Regions from separate parts of the Streptomyces sp. NPDC048506 genome, predicted to be linked through region 1. Evidence: riboswitches for the same ligand, from Rfam matches in the RefSeq annotation. Region 1 holds a riboswitch; each other region holds the start of a gene.
What was found. Region 1 has a riboswitch for thiamine pyrophosphate ahead of thiO (glycine oxidase ThiO). Riboswitches for the same ligand answer to the same signal wherever they lie in the genome.
Positions count from the first base shown of each region.

Region 2: linked by a shared signal. The riboswitch ahead of AB0C96_RS20210 (thiamine ABC transporter substrate-binding protein) and the one ahead of thiO (glycine oxidase ThiO) in region 1 are both predicted to bind thiamine pyrophosphate.
Region 3: linked by a shared signal. The riboswitch ahead of thiC (phosphomethylpyrimidine synthase ThiC) and the one ahead of thiO (glycine oxidase ThiO) in region 1 are both predicted to bind thiamine pyrophosphate.

Region 1 is NZ_JBEZIX010000052.1:59,837-67,599, forward strand. Features, by position in the region: gene AB0C96_RS33680 (NAD(P)/FAD-dependent oxidoreductase) at 1-330, shown strand, start outside; gene AB0C96_RS33685 (hypothetical protein) at 368-1,531, opposite strand; gene metF (methylenetetrahydrofolate reductase [NAD(P)H]) at 1,569-2,486, opposite strand; gene thiE (thiamine phosphate synthase) at 2,639-3,289, opposite strand; gene AB0C96_RS33700 (Rv2175c family DNA-binding protein) at 3,408-3,773, opposite strand; gene AB0C96_RS33705 (FAD-dependent oxidoreductase) at 3,946-5,226, opposite strand; TPP riboswitch at 5,404-5,516, shown strand; gene thiO (glycine oxidase ThiO) at 5,514-6,737, shown strand; gene thiS (sulfur carrier protein ThiS) at 6,734-6,955, shown strand; gene AB0C96_RS33720 (thiazole synthase) at 6,964-7,763, shown strand, end outside.
Region 2 is NZ_JBEZIX010000023.1:91,636-99,398, forward strand. Features, by position in the region: gene AB0C96_RS20190 (Rossmann fold nucleotide-binding protein) at 1-472, shown strand, start outside; gene AB0C96_RS20195 (hypothetical protein) at 649-1,656, shown strand; gene AB0C96_RS20200 (ABC transporter ATP-binding protein) at 1,637-2,719, opposite strand; gene AB0C96_RS20205 (iron ABC transporter permease) at 2,720-4,405, opposite strand; gene AB0C96_RS20210 (thiamine ABC transporter substrate-binding protein) at 4,459-5,535, opposite strand; TPP riboswitch at 5,642-5,762, opposite strand; gene rlmN (23S rRNA (adenine(2503)-C(2))-methyltransferase RlmN) at 5,796-6,902, opposite strand; gene AB0C96_RS20220 (DUF6333 family protein) at 7,027-7,431, opposite strand; gene AB0C96_RS20225 (TetR/AcrR family transcriptional regulator) at 7,520-7,763, opposite strand, start outside.
Region 3 is NZ_JBEZIX010000002.1:177,786-185,548, reverse strand. Features, by position in the region: gene AB0C96_RS02255 (metallophosphoesterase) at 75-1,226, shown strand; gene AB0C96_RS02250 (hypothetical protein) at 1,451-2,332, shown strand; gene thiC (phosphomethylpyrimidine synthase ThiC) at 2,446-4,239, opposite strand; TPP riboswitch at 4,235-4,391, opposite strand; gene AB0C96_RS02240 (YibE/F family protein) at 4,463-5,851, shown strand; gene AB0C96_RS02235 (SsgA family sporulation/cell division regulator) at 5,953-6,375, opposite strand; gene AB0C96_RS02230 (helix-turn-helix domain-containing protein) at 6,479-7,249, opposite strand; gene AB0C96_RS02225 (DUF5326 family protein) at 7,526-7,750, opposite strand.

The sequences.
Region 1 (7,763 bases):
CACGGCCCGGTCGACTGGCTGGACGGTGCGTCCGCCGAGGCGGAGGCGGACCGGCTGGTCGAGGTGGCCGGGGCGGCTGTTCCGGGGCTTGCGGAGCGGGTGTTGTGGCGGGAGGTGCGACCGCCCGCGGACGACGCGTTGGTGCCGGGTCCGGCGCTGGCGGGCCGGGACGGCCGGTTCCTGCGGCCGGGCAACCGCACCCGGATACCGGGGCTCTATGCGGTCGGCGGCTGGTCGCACCCGGGCGGCGGGCTGGCGCATGCCGGGATGTCCGGCGCGCTCGTCGCGGGGCTGATCGTGAACGGCGACGACTGGCACGGCTCCACATGAGCGCGGCCGCGGCGCCCGGCGCCGCGCCCGGGCCCACTCAGTAGCGGAACTGCTGTCCGTCGTAGCCCTGTTGCTGGTAGGGCGGGTAGGGCGGCTGCTCGGGCGGGAGTTCACCGTCGCGCTGCTGGGGGACCCATGCGCCGTCGGACGAGGCCTCCCCGTAGCCCTGGCCCGGGCTCTGGCCGAGCGGCCCGCCCTGGCCGTCGTACTGCTGCGCGCCGTAGGCCGGCGCGGCGTACGGGTCCGGCTGCGCGTAGGGGTCGTACGGGGCGGAGTACTGCTGGGCGCCGGCGTACGGGTCGGCGTAGGGCTGCTGCTGGCCCTGGCCGTCGCCGTACGCCGCGTAGGGGTCGGCGTAGCCGTCCTGGCCGGCCGCGGGCTGGCCGTAACTGCCGCCGTACGCATAGCCGTTGCCGTCGCCGGCGCCGCTGCCGGCAGTGTTGCCGTAGACGTCGTAGCCCGTGTAGTCGGCCTGCGGAGTGCGGGCGTCGGCGCTGTAGATGCCGTACTGGCCGGTCTCCTCGGGCAGCGGTTCCGGTGCGTAGACGGCGGTGGTGTCGGCCCGTGCGTAGTCGTTCCGGTCCGCGGTAGGTGGCGCGTCGTAGGACGGTGCGGGAAAGGCCTGGGTGGCGAAGACGCTCTGGTCCTGCGGGTCCTGGTACGGGTCCTGGGTGCGGTAGGGGTCGCCCGGCTCGTAGTCGCCGGTCTGGTAGCCGTACGAGCCCTGGCCGGCGTAGGTGTCCTGGTTCTGGAAGCCGCCGACGCTCCGGAAGCCCCCGGTGCTCTCGAAGGTCTCCGGGCCGCCCCCGCCCGCGCCGATGCCCGGGCCGGGGAGGTCGGCGGGCGGCTCACCGGCCGGTACCGCCTCCACGTCGGAGACCTGGAGGGTGGGTTCGGTGGCGGGCGGGCCGGACGGCCGGGCCCGGCGGCGCCGGCTCTCGCCGGGTTTGCCGCCCAGGGCCCAGCCGGTGGTGAAGCCGCGCTTGAAGGAGAGCGTCACCTGGGTCTGGCCGAAGGCGAAGGCGAGCAGACCGACCCCGATCACGATCACCGAGGGGATGACGACGCCGACGACCACACCGAGGAAGCCGGCGAAGGCGAGCAGCCGCCAGCGCAGCCGGGCCTTGTACTGGAGCAGTACCTCGCCCAGCAGCCACACGGCGACCAGGCCGAACGCGATGTAGAGGATCGTCCAGCCCATATACGCCCCTCTTCCGCCGCCCGCCGGCCAGCCGTGATCAGGACCGCTGGTGCAGCCCCAGGTTCTCGTAGATCTCCAGGGTCGCCGTGGAGTGGTTCAGGGTAATGAAGTGCAACCCGGGAACGTCCTCGGCCATCAAACGCGCACACAATTCCGTGGCGTACTCGATGCCAATGGAGCGTACCGCCGCCGGGTCGTCCTTGACGGCGAGGATCCGCTCGGCCAGCTCGGGCGGGAAGGCCGCATTGCTGAGCTGAGCGAACCGCTCGATCTGGCGCACGTTCGTAACCGGCATGATCTCCGGAATGATCGGTGTGGAGCAACCCGCGGCACCGACGCGGTCCCGCAACCGGAAGTAGTCCTCGGCGTAGAAGAACATCTGGGTGATCGCGAAGTCCGCGCCGGCCCGGCATTTGTCGACGAAGTGGGTCACGTCGGTGTCCCAGTCCGTCGAGCGCGGGTGCATCTCGGGGAAGGCGGCGACGCCGACGCAGAAGTCGCCGGACTCCTTGATCAGACGGACCAGGTCGGCGGCGTAGGCGATGCCGTCGGGGTGCTTGACCCACTCGCCCATGGGGTCGCCGGGCGGGTCGCCGCGGAGCGCGAGCATATTGCGGATCCCGGCGTCGGCGTACTGGCCGATGATGTTGCGCAGATCCGCCATGGAGTGGTTGACCGCGGTCAGATGGGCCACTGGGGTGAGAGTGGTGTCGGTGGCGATGCGCTCGGTGGCGCGCACCGTGCCGTCACGGGAGGTGCCGCCGGCGCCGTACGTCACGGAGACGAAGGTCGGCGCGACGGCCTCGATCCGGCGAATGGCGTTCCACAGGGTCCGCTCGCCCTTCTCCGTCTTGGGGGCGGCGAACTCAAACGAGTAGGACTGCTTGCCGGAGGCGAGCAGTTCGCGCACCGTGTGCGCGCGATCAGTCCTGGTGGAAGCTGTACCTAGGGCCATACGGGCAGGTTAACCACCGGCCGGGCACACACCAACCGTCTTCGACGTAATGCCTGGTTGGTCCGGTTCATGTCCACTGGTTGGACATTTTCCGCTCCGGCGCACCCGCCGAGGGGGCCGCGTCCGGCCCGGTCCCCGGCCCGCGGGGGCTCCTACGCGTCCCAGCCGCGGATGCGCTTGGCCAGCGCGGCCGCTGCCGCCCCCGGGTCGTCGGCCTCCGTGAGGGCGCGGACCACCACGACCCGCCGGGCACCGGCGGCGAGCACCTCGTCCAGATTGCCGGCGTCGATCCCGCCGATGGCGAACCAGGGGCGCTCGGGGGCCCGTGCCGCGGCGTAGCGGACCAGGTCGAGGCCGGGGGCGTGGCGGCCCGGCTTGGTGGGCGTCGGCCAGCAGGGGCCGGTGCAGAAGTAGTCCACGCCCGGCTCGGCGATCGCGGCGTCCACCTCGGCCTCGGCGTGGGTGGAGCGGCCTATGACGACGTCCGGGCCGAGGACGGCGCGGGCCGCCGGGACCGGCAGGTCGCCCTGCCCGAGGTGCAGCACGTCGCTGCCGATGGCGTGGGCGACGTCCGCGCGGTCGTTGACCGCGAGCAGCTTGCCGTGCCGCCGGCAGGCGTCCGCGAACACCTCCAGGTGCCGCAGCTCCTCGCCGGCCTCCATGCCCTTGTCGCGCAGCTGGACGATGTCCACGCCCGAGGCCAGCACCGCGTCCAGGAACTGCGGGAGGTCGCCCTGGGCCGTGCGGGCGTCCGTGCAGAGGTAGAGCCGGGCGTCGGACAGGGCCTGTCGTGCGGTGCTCATCGGGCGGTTTCCCCCCAGGTCGGGGGCGTACGGGCCGGGCCTTCCGGTCCGTACGCCCCTGGGATGCGGCTACGGATGCCGGTGCGGTCGCTGTCGGGAGCGGGCCGCACCGGGCGGATCAGACGGCGAGCGCCTGGGCCCGGCGCTTCACCTCCGTGCCGCGATTCTCGCGCAGCGCCTGCGCCGGGGTACCGGGCAGGGTCTCATCCTCCGTGAACAGCCACTCCAGCATCTCCTCGTCGGTGAAGCCGTCGTCCTTGAGGAGCGTGAGCGTGCCGACGAGGCCCTTGACCACCTTGTCGTCCTTGATGAAATCGGCGGGCACCTGAAGCACCCTGTTCTCGCCGCGGCGCACCGCGATCAGCTGGCCCTCCTTGACCAGCTGCCGCACGCGGGTCACCTCGACGCCGAGCTTTTCGGCGATGTCGGGGAGGGTGAGCCAGGCGGGGACGAGTCCATCGATGTTTGCGTCAATCTCGGTCACAGGACAAGCCTGCCACCTCGCACTGACAGCCGGTAGCCGGGCATCGCCATCAGGGGTCGCCGGCACCCCGGAGAGTGACGACGCCCCCCCGCGAGGCGCCCGGCGGCGCACCCCCGACTGCCCCCGGATGCCCCCGGTGCCCCGGACGACCCCGGTGCCCCGGCTCCGGCCCCTACTCGGCGGCGGCCTTCAGCGGTACCGCCGCGTTCGCCGCCCGGTCCCGGTCGAGGACCGCACCCCGTTCGATCAGCTTGCGGCCCTGGGCGAGGTCCCGCGGCCGCCCCACGGCCAGCAGCGCGACCAACCTGCCGGCCCGCCGACCGGACGGCGCCTCGCCCGCGCCCTCCTCGCCGCGCAGCCAGACCACCGACCAGGCGGCGCCGGTCGGGTCGCCGCGCCAGACCAGTTCGTCGGCGTCCCCGTGGTGCCCCGCGTACTGCACGAACCGGCCGAACTGCTCGGACCAGAAGTACGGGACGGGGTCGTAGACCACGTCTTCGGCCCCGCCCCGGGCGATGTTCTCGGCGACCGTACGGGGGCCCTGGAGGGCGTTGTCCCAGTGGTGGACCAGCAGGCGGCTGCCGTAACGGGTGGACGGGAAGGAGGCGCAGTCCCCGACCGCGTAGACATCGGGTACGGAGGTGCGCAGCCGCTCGTCGGCGAGCACGGAGGCGTCGTCGGGCGAGACCTCGACGCCGGAGCCGGCCAGCCAGGCGGTGGCGGGCCGGGCGCCGATCCCGACGACCACGGCGTCGGCGGGCAGCACGGTGCCGTCCGCGAGGGTGACCGCACCGGCGGTGACGGACGCGACCCGGGCACCGGTGCGCAGTTCGGCACCGGCGTCCGCGTACCAGGAGGTCATATGGGCGGCGACCTCGGCGGGCAGGGCACCGGCCAGCGGGCGGTCGGCGGCCTCGACGACGGTGACCGCGCACCCGGCCTCGCGCGCCGCGGTGGCGAACTCGGCGCCGATCCAGCCGGCCCCGACGACCACGATCTCGTGCTGGGCGGCGAGCACCGGCCGCAGCCGTTCGGCGTCGTCGAGGGTGCGCAGCAGGTGGACGCCGGGCATGCCCCGGCTGCCGGGCAGCGCGATCGGGTCGGCGCCGGTCGCGATCACCGCGTGGTCGTAGCGGACCGGGCCCTCGGCCGTATCGACCCGGTGGTCCTCCGGAACCAGGGCGGTGACCCGGCGGCCGAGGTGGAGGTCGATGCCGAGCCCGGCGAAGTCCACGTCGAAGGTGGGGCTGTCGGCCCTGCCCAGCAGCACCGCCTTGGACAGCGGGGGCCGGTCGTAGGGCTGGTGGGGCTCGTCGCCGAGCAGTGTGATCGCGCCGCGCCAGCCCTGTTCGCGCAGGGCGACCGCGGTCTGCACACCCGCGATTCCGGCGCCGACGATCACCACGCGCGGCGTGTGGTCAGAGGACGGGGAGGACATGCTCTGCTCGCTCACCCACTCACTCTAGGCCGGTGTGCCACGCCGCCCGCGCAGCGCGCAAGGAGATCTCTGACACACCGTCACACGCGGCGACAGCGGGGCGCGGGGCCGCCCCGCGTACGCCGGGACGCCCGCGCGCACACCCGGACATCGCCTTACGGCGCCTCGCGCCCCCGTACTAGGGTGACGGGTACACGCACTCGCGGGAGCCCGGACGCACCGGGCTGAGAGGGAGGCTGGCCGGCCTCCGACCGTACGAACCTGATCCGGGTCATGCCGGCGAAGGGAGGGGCTGGACGCCCATGCATCCACCTGCCACACCATCGAGATCGGACACCGGGCACCCCGACGTGCTCGTCATCGGGGGCGGCGTCATCGGCCTGGTCACCGCCTGGCGGGCGGCCGGCCGCGGGCTGACCGTCGCGCTGGCCGACCCCGCGCCCGGTGGCGGTGCGGCGTACGTCGCGGCCGGGATGCTGGCCGCGGTCTCCGAGCTGCACTACGGGGAGCAGACCCTGCTGGGCCTCAACCTCGCCTCGGCGCGCCGCTACCCCCGGTTCACCGAGGAGCTGGAGGAGGCGAGCGGGCAGCGGATCGGCTACCGGCGGTGCGGCACCCTGGCCGTCGCCCTGGACGCCGACGACCGCGCCCACCTGCGCGAGCTGCACGCCCTACAGCTCCGCTCGGGCCTGGACTCCCAATGGCTGGCGGGCCGCGAGTGCCGCCGCCTGGAGCCGATGCTGGCCCCCGGCGTACGCGGCGGCCTGCGGGTGGACGGCGACCACCAGGTCGATCCGCGCCGGCTGGCGAGCGCGCTGCTGGCGGCCTGTGAGCGGGCCGGGGTGGTGTTCCACCGGAGCCGGGCCGAGCGGCTAACGGTCGACCGCGGCCGCGCCACGGGCGCCGAACTCGCCGACGGCACACGGGTGTCGGCCGGTCAGACCGTACTGGCCGCCGGCAGCCGCAGCGGCCGGCTGGCCGGGGTGCCCGAGGAACTACTGCCGCCGGTGCGGCCGGTCAAGGGCCAGGTGCTGCGGCTGCGGCTGCCGGCCGTGCCCGCCGGTTCCCCAGCCTTCCTGTCCCGCACCGTACGGGCCGTGGTCCGCGGCAACCCCCTCTATCTGGTGCCGCGGGAGAACGGCGAGCTGGTCCTCGGGGCCACCAGCGAGGAGCTGGGCTGGGACACCACCGTCACCGCGGGCGGGGTGTACGAACTGCTGCGGGACGCCCACGAGCTGGTCCCCGGCATCACCGAGCTGCCCCTCGTGGAGACCTGCGCCGGGCTGCGCCCCGCCTCCCCCGACAACGCCCCGCTCCTCGGGCCGACCGAACTGCCCAGCTTCCATCTGGCCACCGGCCACTTCCGCAACGGCGTGCTGCTGACGCCGGTCACCGGTGAGGTGATGGCCGAGGTGCTGGCCACCGGGAACCTGCCCGAGGAGGCCCGTCCCTTCACCCCCGCGCGCTTCTCCCCCACCGCTTCCGGGACCGCGCGCCCCCGCCTTCCGGAGGAGCAGCCCGTATGAGCGCCCCCACCCCCACCGTTTCGGTGTCCGTCAACGGCGAGGCCCGTGAGATCCCCGGCGGGCTCACCCTCGACCGGCTGGTCTCGACCCTGTCCACGGCGCCCACCGGGGTGGCCGCGGCGGTCAACGACGTCGTCGTGCCGCGCACCCAGTGGCCCGCCACCCCGCTCGACGACGGCGACCGCGTCGAGGTGCTCACCGCGGTCCAGGGAGGCTGATCCAGGACATGTCCGATACCGCGCTCTTCCGGGGGACGTCCTCCGCCGCGCCCCGGGGCGGCTCCGCCACCGGCCCCGACCTGCTGACCATCGGCGGGACCACCTTCACCTCCCGCCTGATCATGGGCACCGGTGGCGCGCCCAGCCTCGACGTCCTCGAACGCGCCCTGATCGCCTCCGGCACCGAGCTGACCACGGTCGCCATGCGCCGGCTGGATCCCACCGTGCAGGGCTCGGTCCTGTCCGTCCTCGACCGGCACAAGATCGAGGTGCTGCCCAACACGGCCGGCTGCTTCACCGCGGGCGAGGCGGTGCTCACCGCGCGGCTCGCCCGGGAGGCACTCGGCACGAACTGGGTCAAGCTGGAGGTCGTCGCCGACGAGCGGACCCTGCTGCCCGATCCGATCGAGCTGCTGGACGCCGCCGAGACGCTGGTCGACGACGGCTTCACGGTGCTGCCCTACACCAACGACGATCCGGTACTGGCCCGCAAGCTGGAGGACGTGGGCTGCGCCGCGATCATGCCGCTGGGCTCGCCGATCGGCTCCGGTCTGGGCATCCGCAACCCGCACAACTTCCAGCTGATCACCGAGCGGGCCGGCGTCCCGGTCATCCTGGACGCCGGCGCGGGCACCGCCTCGGACGCCGCCGTCGCCATGGAGCTGGGCTGCGCGGCGGTCATGCTGGCGTCCGCGGTCACCCGCGCCCAGGAACCCGAGCTGATGGCCGCCGCCATGCGACACGCGGTCGAGGCCGGCCGCCTGGCGGCCCGTGCGGGCCGGATCCCACGACGCCATTTCGCGGTGGC
Region 2 (7,763 bases), on a different contig from region 1:
GCTGTCCAAGACACCGCACTTCACCCCGTCGGTCACGGAGTGGGCGCGGGCCGCGTTCGACGTGCGCCGGGACCGGCCGGGCGGCGGTGCCTCGGTCGGCATCCCCACCTGGTTCTACGGCCACGAGCCGCCCAACGCCTTCGCGACCCACATCGCCAAGTACTTCGTCAACGCGGTGCGCGAGGACGGACTGCTGGCGCGCTCGAACGCCGGTGTCGTGTTCCTGCCGGGCGCCGCCGGCACCGTACAGGAGATCTTCGACAACGCGACGCCGAACTACTACGGGTCGCGGGGCGAGCCGCGGCCGATGGTCCTCGTGGACCGTGCGCACTGGACCGAGGAGCTGCCCGCCTGGCCGCTGCTCCGGGCGCTGGCCGCGGACCGCCCCATGGCGGCCCAGATCGCCCTGGTCGACTCGGTGGACGAGGTCCCCGAGGCGCTGGCCCGCCTCCGGGCCGGGGCGGCCGCCTGACCCGGCGCGCCCCGATCGCACGCCGCTCCCCCGCTCACCGAGGGCTCCGCCGCCGCGCTCCCCGGCACGGTCGTCCGAGCTCTTTGCCCCTGTGAGGCAACTCCCGTCCCGAAATGCGCGTCTGCCAGGCCAGGTAATGAACAGGTAATGCTGACAGCGGGCGAACGGAGCTCTTGGTGATCATCGGCCTTCTGACGGCCGTAGCGGCGTCGGCCTGCTACGGCACGGGTTCGGTCCTACAGGCGGTGGGGTCGCGCAAGTCCGCCCGCCGGGAGGCGGCCAGGGCCTCCTCCACCGGTGTCACCCAGCACGGTGGTCCCAGCCTCTCCTCCACCGCGAAGGCCGCCGTGACCTGGGAGTTCATGGTGGGCACGGTGCTGGACTTCATAGGCTTCGGGCTGGGCGCCCTGGCGGCCCGCCTGCTGCCGCTGTTCCTGTCCCAGACCGTGATCAGCGCCAATCTCGTGATCACCGCGGTGCTGAGCATCAAACTGCTCGGCATCCGGCTCAGCCGGGCCGAGTGGGGCTCCATCGCCGTGGTCTGCTCGGCGCTGGTACTGCTCGCCACGGCCGCGGGACCGGAGGGCAGCGGCCACACTCCGATCGCCACGCACTGGTGGCTGCTGGTCGCTTCCCTGGTGCTCATCGGGGGCGGCACGCTGATCGTGCGCCTCCTGGGGGCGCGGGCCGCAATCCTGGCCGGTCTGCTCTCCGGCCTGGGCTTCGGCGCGCTCGGCGTCGGCGTCCGGGTGCTGAACGGCGTGTCCCCGTTCGATCTGCCCTCGCTGCTCGGTGACCCCGCGCTCTACGCGATTCTGGTGGCCGGCATCGGGGGGATGTACCTGCACACCGTCGCGTTGCAGATCGGTTCGGTGAACGGCGCCACGGCGGCGCTGGTGGTGGGCGAGACCGTGGTTCCGGGCATCCTCGGGGTGCTGTGGCTCGGCGACTCGTCCCGGCCGGGCTTCGCCTGGATCGCCGTCCTGGGATTCGTGGTGGCCGTGGCCGGGGCGGTCGCGGTGGCCTGGTTCGGCGAAGCGGACGAACCGGAGACGGAGCCGCGGACCGGGCCGGCGACGGCGCCCGGCGCGGAGCCGGGGGCGGCACCGGGACGGCGGTCCGCGGCGGGCGGGGCACAGGCCCCGGCCACGCGGGAAGAGGCCGTCACCCTCCCCCGCGGGTAGCGGCGTCCAGGACCACCACGTCCTGGGCGACGAAGGCGACCCCCGTCCGCTCCCCCACCTCGGGGGCGTCCCGCAACGCGCAGGCCGCCTCCACCTGCGGCCCCCCGGCCGGCTGGAGCAGCAGGGCGACATGGGTGCCGCGGAAGGTACGGGCCGTGACCGTACAGGGCAGGCCCTCGGCGGCGGGCGTGAGCCGTACCCCGGCCGGCCGGACGAGCAGCCGGCAGGGGCCGTCCGGGGTACCGGCGGGGACGGGCACCTTCCCCCAGGGGGTGGCGGCGGATCCGCCCTGCACCGTCGCCTCGACGACGTTGTCGAAGCCGAGGAAGCGGGCGACGAACTCGGTGGCCGGCCGCTGCCAGACCTCCAGCGGAGTGCCGGTCTGGGCGATCCGGCCGTCCTGCATCACCACGACCCGGTCGGCGAGCGCGAACGCCTCGCCCTGGTCGTGGGTGACGGCCAGCACGGTCGTTCCCAACTCGCGGAAGAGCCGCCGTAGTTCGACGACCAGCCGCTCGCGCAGGCCACGGTCGAGCTGACCGAGCGGCTCGTCCAGCATCAGCAGGCGGGGACGGGGGGCGAGCGCGCGGGCCAGGGCGACCCGCTGCTGTTCGCCACCGGACAGGGAGGCCACAGCGCGGCGTTGGGCGCCCGGCAGCCCGACGAGGTCCAGCAGTTCGGTGACCGTGCGCTCCTGCTCGGCGCGCGAGGAGCCCCGCATCCGCAGCCCGAAGGCGACATTGCCGGCCACGTCGCGCTGGGGGAAGAGCTGATGGTCCTGGAACATCAGGCCCACCCCGCGCCGATGCGTGGGCACGCCGGCCTGGTCGCGCCCCTCCAGCAACACCCGTCCGGCATCGGCCTGGTGGAGGCCGGCGACCACCCGCAGCAGGGTGGACTTGCCGCTGCCGCTCGGCCCCAGGACGCAGACGATCTCGTGCGCGGCGACGTCCAGGTCCACCGCGTCGAGGGCGGGGCTACCGGACGGGTCGAAGCGGACGGTCACCCCGCCCAGCCGCAGCAGTTGCTGCGGCTGTCCAGTGGTCCCGATCCGTGCGGTCATCTAGAACTCCCCGGTGTGGTCGATGGGGGTACCCCCGGCCGAGCCCGTGCGCGGCTGCGGGCGGGCGCGCTCCAGGGCCAGCAAGGCGCCGGCGCACACCACCATCAAGATGGTCGACAGGGCCATCGCCTGCCCGTAGTTGAGCTCTCCGGCACGTCCCAGCAGCCGCGCCACAGCCACCGGCAGCGTCGGACGGTCCGGCCGTGCGATGAAGACCGTGGCGCCGAACTCACCCAGCGAGATGGCGAAGGCGAAGCCCGCGGCGATCAGCAGTGCCCGGCGCACCATCGGCAGATCGACCTCGCGCCACACCCGCCACGGTGAGGCGCCGAGCACGGCGGCCGCCTCGCGCAGCCGCCCGTCGACGGCCCGCAGGACCGGGAGCATCGTGCGGACCACGAAGGGCACCCCCACCAGCGCCTGGGCGAGCGGGACCAGCCACCACGAGGTGCGCAGGTCCAGCGGCGGCTCGTCGAGGGTGATCAGGAAGCCGAAGCCGACGGTGACCGCGGAGACGCCCAGGGGCAGCATCAGCAGCCCGTCGAAGCCCCGGACCAGCCGGCTGACCAGCGGAATCCGCCCCGACGGGCCGCGGCGCAGCCGGGGCAGGGCCAGCGCGGCGGCGGCCAGTCCGCCCACCACCAGCGCGATCGCGGTGGCCGCCGCCCCGTAGGCAAGGGAGTTCCACACGGCCTCCAAGGGGGCGACCGCGAAGGCGCTGTCGGCGCCCGTGGCCGAGCCCAGTGAGGTGTAGAAGACCGTTCCATGGCCGTCCGGTCCGGCGAACGACCGCTCCACGAGCACCGCCAGGGGCGCGATCAGCAGGACGGCGATGACCAGGAGCGTTCCCCACAGCAGCGCCCACTGGCCGCGGCCGCGCGGCCGATGGGCGGTCCGGGCGGCGTCCACCAGCCGCAGTGCGGACTCCCTGCGGCGCACCGTCCAGGCGTGCAGCGCCAGTACGCCGAGCACCGCCACGAACTGGATCATGGTGAGGACCGCGGCCGTCGGCAGATCCAGGAAGTCCGCGGTCTGTCGGTAGATCTCCACCTCCAGCGTCGAGAAGGTGGGTCCGCCGAGGATCTGCACCACCCCGAAGGAGGTGAAGGTGAAGAGGAAGACCATCAGGGCGGCGGCCGCGACGGCCGGCCCCAGGGCGGGCAGCGTCACCCGCCGCCAGGCCGCGAACCGTCCGGCGCCCAGCACCCGCGCGGCCTCCTCCTGGCGCGGATCGAGCTGCCCCCAGAGCCCGCCGACGGTGCGTACCACCACCGCGTAGTTGAAGAAGACGTGCGCCAGCAGGATCGCCCATACCGAGGTGTCCAGGCGCACGCCCCACAGGTCGTCCAGCAGTCCGCCCCGCCCGAGCAGCGCCAGGAAGGCCGCGCCGACGACGACGGTGGGCAGCACGAACGGCACCGCCACCACCGCCCGCAGCAGCTGTTTGCCGGGGAAGTCGAAGCGCGCGAAGACATAGGCACCGGGCAGCGCGACCAGCAGGGTCAGCGCGGTCGAGGCGGCGGCCTGCCAGACGGTGAACCACAGGACGTGCACGATGCCCGGGTCGCTGAGCACCGCGCCGAAGCGGCCGAGCTGCCACTGTCCGCCGTCCTTCAGTCCCCGGCCGACGATCGCGACGACCGGGTAGCCGAAGAACAGCGCGAAGAAGGCGAGCGGCACCGCCATCAGGCCGAGCCGCACCGCCGTTCCCCGCGCCGGTCCGCGGCGCCAAGTGGTGGCTACTTCAGAACGAGCGAGGACCACTGCTTGATCCACTGTTCACGGTTCTGGGTGATCGTCTCCGGGGCCAGCGTCGTCGGCTTGTCGATCGTCGCGCCGTACTTGGTGAACACCTCCGGCACCGTGGCGTCCTTGCGTGCCGGGTTGACGAACATCTGGAGGGGCACGTCCTCCTGGAACGTCCGGCTCAGCAGGAAGTCCAGCAGCGCCTTGCCGCCCTTCTCGTTCTTCGCGCCCTTCAGGAGCCCGCCGAACTCGATCTGCCGGAAGCAGGTGCCGGTCGCGACGCCGGTGGGTGCCTCCTTCGGCGCGGGCTTCTTGCCGAGCACCTCGGCGGGCGGGCTGGAGGCGTAGGAGACCACCAGCGGCTTGTCGCCCTTGTCCTTGCCGGCCGCGGAGCCCGAGAACCGCTCGTTATAGGCCTGCTCCCAGCCGTCGACCACCTCGACGCCGTTGGCCTTGAGCTTCTTCCAGTAGCCCTGCCAGCCGTCGTTGCCGTACGCGGCGATGGTGGCGAGCTGGAAGGCGAGCCCCGGGGAGGAGGTCGCGGAGTTCTCGGTGACGAGCAGGCCCTTGTACTGCGGCTTGACGAGGTCGTCGAAGGTCTTCGGCGGCGCGATCTTGTGCTTGGCGAAGTAGCCGCGGTCGTAGTTGACGCAGATGTCGCCGTAGTCGAGCGGGGTGACGCGGTGCCGGTCCTTGTCGAGTTGCAGCGCCGCCGGGACGCTGTCCAGGCCCTTGGCCCGGTACGGGCTGAACAGGCCGGCCTTCAGCCCGCGGGAGAGCAGGATGTTGTCGATGCCGAAGAACACATCGCCCTGCGGATTGTCCTTCGACAGGATCGCCTGGTTGACGGCCTTGCCGGCGTCCCCGCCCCCGAGGACCTTCACCTTGTAGCCGCTCTCCTTCTCGAAGGCGGCGAGGACGGACTTCGACGCGCGGAACGAGTCATGGCTGACGAGCGTGACGGTCTTGGCGTCCGCGCTGCCGCCGCCCTGACTGCCGCATGCGGCGAGTGTGGTCATAGCGACCGCGGCGGCAACGGCCGCCGCGGTGATCCTGCTCGTGGTGCTCACTGATTCTTCCTCCTGGCTGGCCAGGAAGAGACGCGGCCCTGCCCGGTGTCCGCGGCTCGCGACGTCCGACGACGTGGCGCGGGTGACTCCGGGCAGGGCGCAACAGCATGAGTGACGACCGAACTTCCTACCCGGAATGACCCGGGCGAGGTTCAAGGGTCTGCGGGCACCGTAGGACTACGACGCATCCGCACTCTCAGCGCTGTGGCGCTCCCCTGTCGGAATGTGCATTTGTTCGGTCACACGGTACCAGCGGGTGGTCAGCGCTCCGAGGCGGCCAGCTGCCCGCACGCGCCGTCGATCTCCTGCCCACGGGTGTCACGAACGGTCACCGGCACCCCGTGCGCCTCGATGGCCCGCACGAACGCCCGCTCGTCCTCGGGGCGCGAGGCGGTCCACTTCGACCCGGGGGTGGGGTTCAGCGGAATCAGGTTCACATGGACGCGGTTGCCCTTGAGCAGCCGCCCCAGCAGGTCACCGCGCCACGCCTGGTCGTTGATGTCCCGGATCAGGGCGTACTCGATCGAGATGCGCCGCCCGGACTTCTCCGCGTAACTCCAGGCCGCGTCCAGCACCTCGCGCACCTTCCAGCGCGTGTTGACGGGCACGAGGGTGTCGCGCAGCTCGTCGTCCGGTGCGTGCAGCGAGACCGCCAGCCGGCACTTGAAGCCCTCGTCGGCGAACCGGAGCATCGCCGGGACCAGGCCGACCGTGGAGACGGTGATGCCCCGCTGGGACAGCCCGAGACCGTCCGGCTCGGGGTCGGTCAGCCGCCGGATCGCGCCGACGACCCTCTTGTAGTTGGCCAGCGGCTCGCCCATCCCCATGAAGACGATGTTGGACAGCCGCGCCGGGCCGCCCGGCACCTCGCCGTCGCGCAGCGCCCGCATCCCGTCGACGATCTGGTGCACGATCTCGGCGGTGGACAGGTTGCGGTCCAGCCCCGCCTGCCCCGTGGCGCAGAACGGGCAGTTCATTCCGCAGCCGGCCTGCGAGGAGATGCACATGGTGACCCGGTCCGGGTAGCGCATCAGCACGGACTCGACGAGCGTGCCGTCGTGCAGCTTCCACAGGGTCTTGCGGGTGGTGTCGTCATCGCACGAGATGTGCCGTACGACGTTCATCAGGTCCGGCAGCAGTGCGCCGGCCAGCTTCTCGCGCGCCGCCGCCGGAATGTCGGTCCACTGCGCCGGGTCGTGCGCGTAACGGGCGAAGTAGTGCTGCGACAGCTGCTTGGCGCGGAACGGCTTCTCACCGATCTCGGCCACCGCGTCGCGGCGCTCGGCGGGGCTGAGGTCGGCGAGGTGCCGAGGGGGCTGCTTGGCCCCGCGCGGCGCGACGAAAGTGAGTTCTCCGGGTGCAGGCATGGTTCGTCCAGTGTCGCAGATCATTTGGCGCGCCCCAGGTCAGGCTGGTGAGGGGACGAACACCCTCGGTCGTCGCCGGTCATCGTCGGCCGACCGCGCGGGGATTCTGCCGGCCGGCACGTCGTCACCCACCGATGAAGTACAGCCCCTCCATGTGGTGGGTGGAGCTCTTGGTGTGGCGGACCGTGAGTACGGAGGTCTCCAGATGCGTCCGGGGCCACGGGTCGGCCTCCCCCCGGGCCAGGCCGACGAAGGCGGACCACTCCACCTCCTCGGGCTCGGCGTCCAGGTCGACGTCGATGTCCTCCAGCATCTCGCCGGTGATGCCGAGGGCCGCGGCAACCGCGTGCGGGTCGCCGGTCAGCTCCCAGGGGTCCATCCCGGGCCATCCGGAGGCGTGGAACAGGGTGCCGTCGGGCAGCCACACGATGTCCTCGGTGTGGGACTCGCCGCAGTCCACCTCCACCCGGCCGACGATCCGCGCATCCGGGTAGCGCTCGCGCAGGCGGCCCACCTCGTACAGCCCCATGCCCCGGCCTGCACCAGGTCGACCAACTCGCTTGCCGACGCGGCACCTTCGCCCCGGCAGTGTGCGCGACGCCTCCGGCGTCCGGCGTTCATCCGGCCCCGGACAGATCCTCCAGGTGAGCGGCCAGCACCTGACGGCACATCTGGGCGCCGAGGATGTCGGGGTGGCGTACCGCGCTGAGGGAGAGACCGTCGAGGAGCGAGGTCAGGCGCTCGGTCTCGATGGCGATGTCGCGTCCGGGGCGCAGCGTGCCGGACTCGTCGAGCCGGGTGAGGACGCGGTGCACCAGCCTTCTGGTGCCGGCGGCGGCCTGGTGGGCGAGGTCCTGGAAG
Region 3 (7,763 bases), on a different contig from region 1:
ATTCCTATGATGGGCGCACGACACCGCGGACCGCCGTCGACCAGGCACGGGTCCGATAGGTGCACGGCGGCGCGATGGTGGAGGGGTCGATGACTCAGGGGGCCAGTGAGGGACCCATGGTGTGGACCATGGCGGGGCAAACTCCGGAGTCCGCTCCGTTGCCCGGAACTCCCTCCGGCACGTCCGCGGGTTCCCCCTTCCCGCCTGCCGGTCCGCCGCTGCATCTGCCCGTCGGTCCGCCGCCCGTGGCACCCCCCGTGGTTCCGCCCGCCGCCCCGCCGGCCGAGGACTACACCCCGACCGCCCGTGACCTCCCGGTCATCACCCCGGTCCGTACGGACACCCTCATCGATCACCCGGCCGTCGTCCCGGCGCCCGAAGCCGCGAGCGACTCCCACGCGCCGGAGGGCCTGGGCCCCCTGTTCGTCGTCGGCGATGTGCACGGCTACTACGACGAGCTGCGCGAGGCGCTGGCCGCCGAGGGCCTGATCGACGCCGACGGCGACTGGGCGGCGGGCAACGCCCGGCTCTGGTTCCTCGGCGACTTCACCGACCGCGGCCCGGACGGCATCGGCGTGATCGACCTGGTCATGCAGCTCTCCGCGCAGGCCGCGGCGGCCGGCGGCTACTGCAAGGCCCTGATGGGCAACCACGAGCTGCTGCTGCTGGGCGCCAAGCGGTTCGGTGACACCCCGGTCCAGTCCGGCGCCGGCACCGCGTCCTTCCAGGCCGCCTGGCTCCTCAACGGCGGCCAGAAGAGCGACATGGACCGCCTTGAGGACCACCACCTCCAGTGGATGGCCCGGCTGGACGCCGTGATGGAGGAGGACGGGCACCTGCTCGTGCACTCCGACACCACCGCCTACCTCGAGTACGGCGACTCGATCGAGGCCGTCAACGACACCGTCCACGACGTCCTCACCCGCAGCGACGCCGACGAAGTCTGGGACCTGTTCCGCAAGTTCACCAAGCGGTTCGCCTTCCGCGACGAGTCCGGCTCGCAGGCCGTGCGCGAGCTCCTGGACGCGTACGGCGGCGACCGCGTCGTCCACGGGCACAGCCCGATCCCGTACCTGCTGGGCGAGGTGGGCACGGAGGACAGCGAGAGCGACGGCATCACGGTCGACGGTCCGCACGTCTACGCCGACGGTCTGGCCATCGCCATGGACGGCGGCATCACCATGGCCGGAAAGCTGCTGGTCGTTCAACTTCCGCTGACTGACTGAGCGTTCGCTGGGCAGATGTACCGCGGACCGGCGGGTGGTCGGTCGGGTCGGAAACAGGAGGCGGCACGGGCGGAATCCGGTCGTGGCATTACTCAATTTCCGTAAACTCTCTGTCACCCCGCGCCGGAGTCGCTCTACCATCGGTCTATCCGTAGCAGGCTCTCCTCCGTTTCCGCCCACCGCCCGGCCAACGCCGGCCGTACGGCCCTACGGAGCATCGGGGGATGCACATGAACAGCGCTCCGCACCTGCTGAACGAGGACCGCGCGGAATTCGCGCGGCTCCTTGATGAAGCGCTGCGTACCGCCGCATACCGCTCGGACGACCCCAGCGCCGGAGCGGAGAAGCACCTCAATACCGAGCAGTTGCGCACGATGGCGCTCAATGCGACCACCGCGATCGCCGCCTGCGCCACGGCCGAATACCAACGTTTCGTGCAGTTGCGTGCCGAACTGCGCGCGCCGGCGTCCACGCTGTCCGGCACCGGCGCGAACGGACCGACAGAGGACGAGACCACTGGCGAAGGACCGGGATCGGCCACCGCGGGCGAGTCCAAAAACACCGGTGCCGGACTGGCCGCGATGGTCACCGTCCTCGCCCCGGTCCTCGCGGGCATCGCCGCCGTGCTCTTCCTCCTCATCGGCTACGCCCTGCGCGCGATCAGCCCCGACAAGTCCCTCGCCGAGCCGCTGATCAGCGTGGGCTGGATCTTCGCCGCGCTCACCGCCGCCGGCGCCCTCGTCGCGATGGGCGGCCTGGTGGTCACGGCGCTGCGCAACGGCTCGTCCGCGCAGAACACCAGAGCCGAGGAGCTGGGCGCGGCACTGGACCTCGCGCACGAGGCCTGGCGGCACGCCCTCCTGGAACGCGGGCTGCTGCCCTTCCTCCGCGAGGCGCTGGCCGACCCGGCCGCCAGCCCGGACGACGACCCGGTCCGCTACGTCCCGCGCCGCACCACGGCCCCCGAGAGCCGCATCCCCACCCTCGGCTACACCCGCCCCGAATTCACCAGCCCCGACACCGGCTCCGCACGCACCCGCCCCCGTTACTCCAGCCCGGACTTCACCAGCCCGGACTACGGCGGGCCGGACCACCCGGCGGAGTAGCCGGATTCAGCACACGCGCACCCCAGGGGACCGTTGTACGCGGCAGTGTGTGGTGGAGGCACCAGTGTGTGGTGGAGACACCATCAGCCCCCACCACACACGCGGTCGACCGATCAGTCCGCCAACGGCAGGTACACCCGGTTCCCTGCCGCCGCGAACTCCTTGGACTTCTCCAGCATCCCCGCCTCGATCTCCTCGGGGGTCGCGTCCGCATCGCCGCCGAACTGCTCGGTGATGCTTCGGCTGATCTTCATCGAGCAGAACTTCGGGCCGCACATCGAGCAGAAGTGGGCCGTCTTCGCCGGCTCGGCGGGCAGCGTCGCGTCGTGGAAGGCGCGGGCCGTGTCCGGGTCGAGGGCCAGGTTGAACTGGTCCTCCCAGCGGAACTCGAAGCGGGCGTCGGAGAGCGCGTCGTCCCATTCCTGGGCGCCCGGGTGGCCCTTTGCCAGGTCTGCCGCATGGGCCGCGATCTTGTAGGTGATGACACCGGTCTTGACGTCGTCGCGGTCCGGGAGGCCCAGGTGCTCCTTGGGCGTCACGTAGCAGAGCATCGCGGTGCCCCACCAGGCGATCATCGCCGCGCCGATACCGGAGGTGATGTGGTCGTAGGCGGGTGCGATGTCGGTGGTCAGCGGGCCGAGCGTGTAGAACGGGGCCTCTTCGCAGATCTCCTGCTGGAGGTCGATGTTCTCCTTGATCTTGTGCATCGGGACGTGGCCCGGGCCCTCGATCATGGTCTGTACGCCGTGCCGCTTGGCGATGGTGTTCAGCTCGCCGAGGGTCTTCAGCTCCGCGAACTGTGCCTCGTCGTTGGCGTCCGCGATGGAGCCGGGGCGCAGGCCGTCACCGAGCGAGTAGGTGACGTCGTAGGAGGCGAGGATCTCGCAGAGCTCCTCGAAGTGGGTGTAGAGGAACGACTCCTTGTGGTGCGCAAGGCACCAGGCGGCCATGATCGAACCACCACGGGAGACGATGCCGGTCTTGCGACGGGCGGTCAGCGGCACGTACCGCAAGAGCACACCGGCGTGCACCGTCATGTAGTCGACGCCCTGTTCGGCCTGCTCGATGACGGTGTCCTTGTAGATCTCCCAGGTCAGCTCCTCGGCCTTGCCGTCGACCTTCTCCAGCGCCTGGTAGAGCGGGACGGTGCCGATCGGGACGGGGGAGTTGCGCAGCACCCACTCACGGGTGGTGTGGATGTTGCGGCCGGTGGAGAGGTCCATGACCGTGTCGGCGCCCCAGCGGGTCGCCCAGGTCATCTTCTCCACCTCCTCCTCGATGGAGGAAGTGACCGCCGAGTTACCGATGTTGGCGTTCACCTTCACCAGGAAGTTCTTGCCGATGATCATCGGCTCGATCTCCGGGTGGTTGACGTTGGCCGGCAGCACCGCGCGTCCGGCGGCGATCTCCTCGCGCACGAACTCGGGCGTGACGTTCTCGCGGAGCGCGACGTACTCCATCTCCGCGGTGATCTCACCCCGCCGCGCGTAGGCGAGCTGGGTGACGACGGCGCCGTCCCGGCCGCGGCGCGGCTGGCGGGGGCGACCGGGGAAGACCGCGTCGAGGTTCTTCAGCCCGCCGCGCGGGGAGGTGTGCTTGAGGCCGTCGTCCTCCGGCCGCATGGGGCGACCCGCGTACTCCTCGGTGTCGCCGCGGGCGATGATCCAGTTCTCCCGCAGCGGCGCCAGACCACGGCGGACATCGGTGTCGATATTCGGGTCGGTGTACGGCCCGGACGTGTCGTAGAGCGTCACGTCCTTGCCGTTGGTGAGGTGCACCCGCCGGACCGGGACCCGAAGATCCGGCCGCGATCCGGAGACATAGCCCTTGTGCCAGCCGATCTGCGGCTCGTTGCCGCCGCTGGCATCGTCGTCGTTTTTGGGCGTGCGTGCATCCTGCAGAGTCATGGAGACCCCAACTCCCTACGCCGGCATTACCCGGTAACAGGTTCGGCGGTCGACGCAGCGGCTTCCATCCGTCGACGTTTCACGTGAAACGTCGCTGGGACGGAGGTCAGCGCCCTCTCAGCCCGGTGCTCCGAGCTCCCGCGATTGCAAAGGTGCCACCACGGTAGCGGCCGATGCAGCGGGGTGAACAGGGGGCCCCATGAGTTCTTGGGATGATCTGGCGGTGAGCTCCCACGCGTCGCACCACCATGCCGCCCCGCACTCGCATACGCACGGCCACGGCCCGGCCGCGCCGGTCTCCCGGCATCTGCGGAAGGTGATCGCGGCCGTGCTGATCCCGTTCGCGGCGGCAGTGGCGGTCGGTCTGGTCGTGCTCTGGCCGGGCGGCGCGCCGCCCCACAAGCCCTCCGGTGTCGGCTTCGACCAGCCCACGGAGAAGGCCAGGGTCATCAAGGTGGTCGAGGTGAACTGCGCCGACGTCCACGCCGAGCAGCAGTCCCAGCCACCGTCGCCGACGGGACAGCCACCGGCCGGGGGAGCGGCCAAGGGCAAGCCCTGCCAGCAGGCGACGATCAAGGTCACCACGGGGGAGAACGCCGGGCGCACCTTCCAAACCGTGGTGACACCAGACGCCCTGCGGCGCTATACGACCGGGCAGGACGTGGTGGTGGCGTACTCCCCCAAGGCGCCGAAGGACCTGCAATACGCGGTCAGCGATGTCGACCGGTCCCTCCCGATGTGGGTACTGGCGGCGATCTTCGCCGGGGCGGTCGTGCTCGTCGGCCGGTTGCGCGGCGTCCTCGCGCTGGTGGCGCTGGCGGCCAGCTTCGTCGTGCTGACGCTGTTCATCCTCCCGGCGATCCTGCAAGGCTCCGATCCACTGGTGGTGGCGATCGTCGGGGGCAGCGCGATCATGCTGATCGCGCTCTACATGTGCCATGGGCTGACGGCTCGTACCTCGGTGGCGGTGCTCGGCACCCTCGTGTCACTGCTGCTGATCGGGCTGCTCGGCTCGGTGTTCATCAACTGGGCGCTGCTGACCGGCAATACGGACGACACCACCGGCCTGGTGCACAGCCTCTATCCGAACATCGAGATCCACGGTCTGCTGCTGGCGGGGATCATCATCGGGTCGCTGGGTGTGCTCGACGATGTGACGGTGACCCAGACCGCCGCGATCTGGGAGCTGAAGGAGGCCGATCCCTCAGCCGGCTGGCGTGCGCTGTACGGCGCGGCAATGCGGATCGGCCGGGATCACATCGCGTCCGTGGTCAACACCCTGGTACTGGCCTATGCGGGCGCCGCACTGCCTTTGCTGTTGCTGTTCTCGATCGCACAGAGCAGCGTCGGTACGGTCGCCACGAGCGAGGTGGTCGCGGAGGAGATCGTCCGCACCTTGGTGGGCAGCATCGGCCTGGTCGCCTCCGTCCCGCTGACGACGCTGCTGGCCGCTCTGGTCGTCTCAGCCGACCGCAGGAGTCACGGCGCGCCCGGGACGTCCGTGGAGACGGGGACGGGTACGGAGACAGAGCCGGGCGCGGGCGCGCTGGTGGACGCGGCGGGCGGCCGGACGCATCGGCGGGGTGGGCACGGCAGACGCCGCAAGCGCTGAGGCATACGGGCCCGCGCACGGCGCGGGATGCACACGGGTACGCGGCACGGACCGGCGTACCCGTTGCGGCGCCGCACCCAACGGCCTGGCGGGCGGCGGGGTCAGCCCGCGGGCGCCTCCGTGAGGATCTGGTCCAGGACGGCCTCCAGCATGTCGCAGACCTCTTCCTCACCGAGCGGCACCAGGCGGTCCGTACGGTCCAGGAACGCGACCAGCGGCGCCGCGCTCACCCGGAACAGGGCACGTTCGGCGCCCACTTGAAGGCTGATGAAGACATCACTGAGGTGCTCGGAGGAGACCGGCTCGATCCGCACATCGCCCTCACCGGACGGCCGGCTCAGCCCGTCCAGCAGCAACTCCCGGCCGAACGCCCAGGTAACGGGCGCATCGCCGGGCAGATCGAAGGTGAGCCGGACGGCGTACGGATCGGTGCTGGCGAAGTTCAGCTCCACCGGGATCCGGAACGCGAGCTCCTCCGAGACGACGAAGCTCATGATCACTTCTGCCTGAACTGTGTCGGTCATCAACCACTGCCCCGCACTTGATCAGAGATGGCCGGGTGCATCCCCCATAGCCCTGTGGACGCCATCGTGTGCCACCGGCCGACAGATCACAAGGAGTGAGTTTTCAGATACTGATAGAGAAGGCGAGTGTCGTTAGTGCCGTCTCCGCCATTTTCCGTAGTCGTTCCGTAACGGATCGCAATCGATGCAGTTCATGGGAGGGAAGTGACACTCCCAGCGTCGCAGCGGCCGCCCCGACCTGGATGGGAATGGCCGAACACACCGTGCCGAGGGCATATTCCTGGCGTTCAACGGCCACCTGACCGCGACGCACCGTGTCCAGGCGGTGCAGCAGATCGCCCTCGGTCCGCATGGAGAAGGGCGTTATCGACTGGACGGGGTACCGCGACAGGTGTTCCTTCCTTGATGCCTCGTCAAGCTGCGCGAGCAGACACTGCCCGATCGCATGAGCATGCGCGGTGGTACGAAAGTCGGCCCATTCCTCCACCGGCGGCCGCTCCGGGTCGTCGGTGACCGCCACCATCTCCACCTCGCCCTCGCGGTAGACGGCGAAGTAGACGGCGGCATCCAGCTTCCGACCGGCCACCGCCAGCGCTTCGGAGGCATGGGCCCGCTGCCGGCGTCGGTCCCCGGCCCGGCCGATGGCCTCGGCCGCCTCACCGAAGACGAAGACACCGTTCTCGCGCTGTAGATAGCCCTCGTGCGTCAGGGTCCGCAGCAGGTGGTAGGTCGTCGGCAGCGGCAGTCCGGTTTCTCTGGCGAGTTGCTTGGCCGGCGCGCCATCGGCGTGCGCGGCCACCGCCTCCAACAGTCGCAGTGCCCGCTGCACCGACCCGATCAAGGTGGGATGAGAGGCGGATTCGCCATTCGCCATTGCCAACGCCAATCCCCAGGTCCGCTCGCCGTGGGGCACGGGGCCCCGGTCGCGGGACCCACTCCCGCGACCGCGCGTCTCCCAGGCCCCCGCGATGACGCCCGACCCCGCCCAGGGCATGCTCGGGATTTTCCGGAAACGCCACCATCCGGAAGACGTCTGCGGTCCGCACTCTAGCTCCGGCGATCCGGGCAGCAGGCCGAAAGCGGGAGGAGTTAACCCGCCAGGTGCACCCGGCCGCGAGAGTGGACGGAACCGTCGGGGCAGGCGTTCGGCCTACCAGTCGCTCTTCGACGAGGACGACGACGAACCGCTGATCCTGCGGACGAGGTAGACGACCCCGGCGATCAGGGCCGCTGCGATCAGGATCTTGAACAGCAGGCCGATCAGGATGCCGAACGCGGTGGCGATCATTCCTCCGAAGACCACGATCAGGACGATCGGCACGACGACCCAGGTGACCCACCACGGAAGCCCTGCGAGTATCCCCTTACCAGCCACTGCTCTGCCCTGC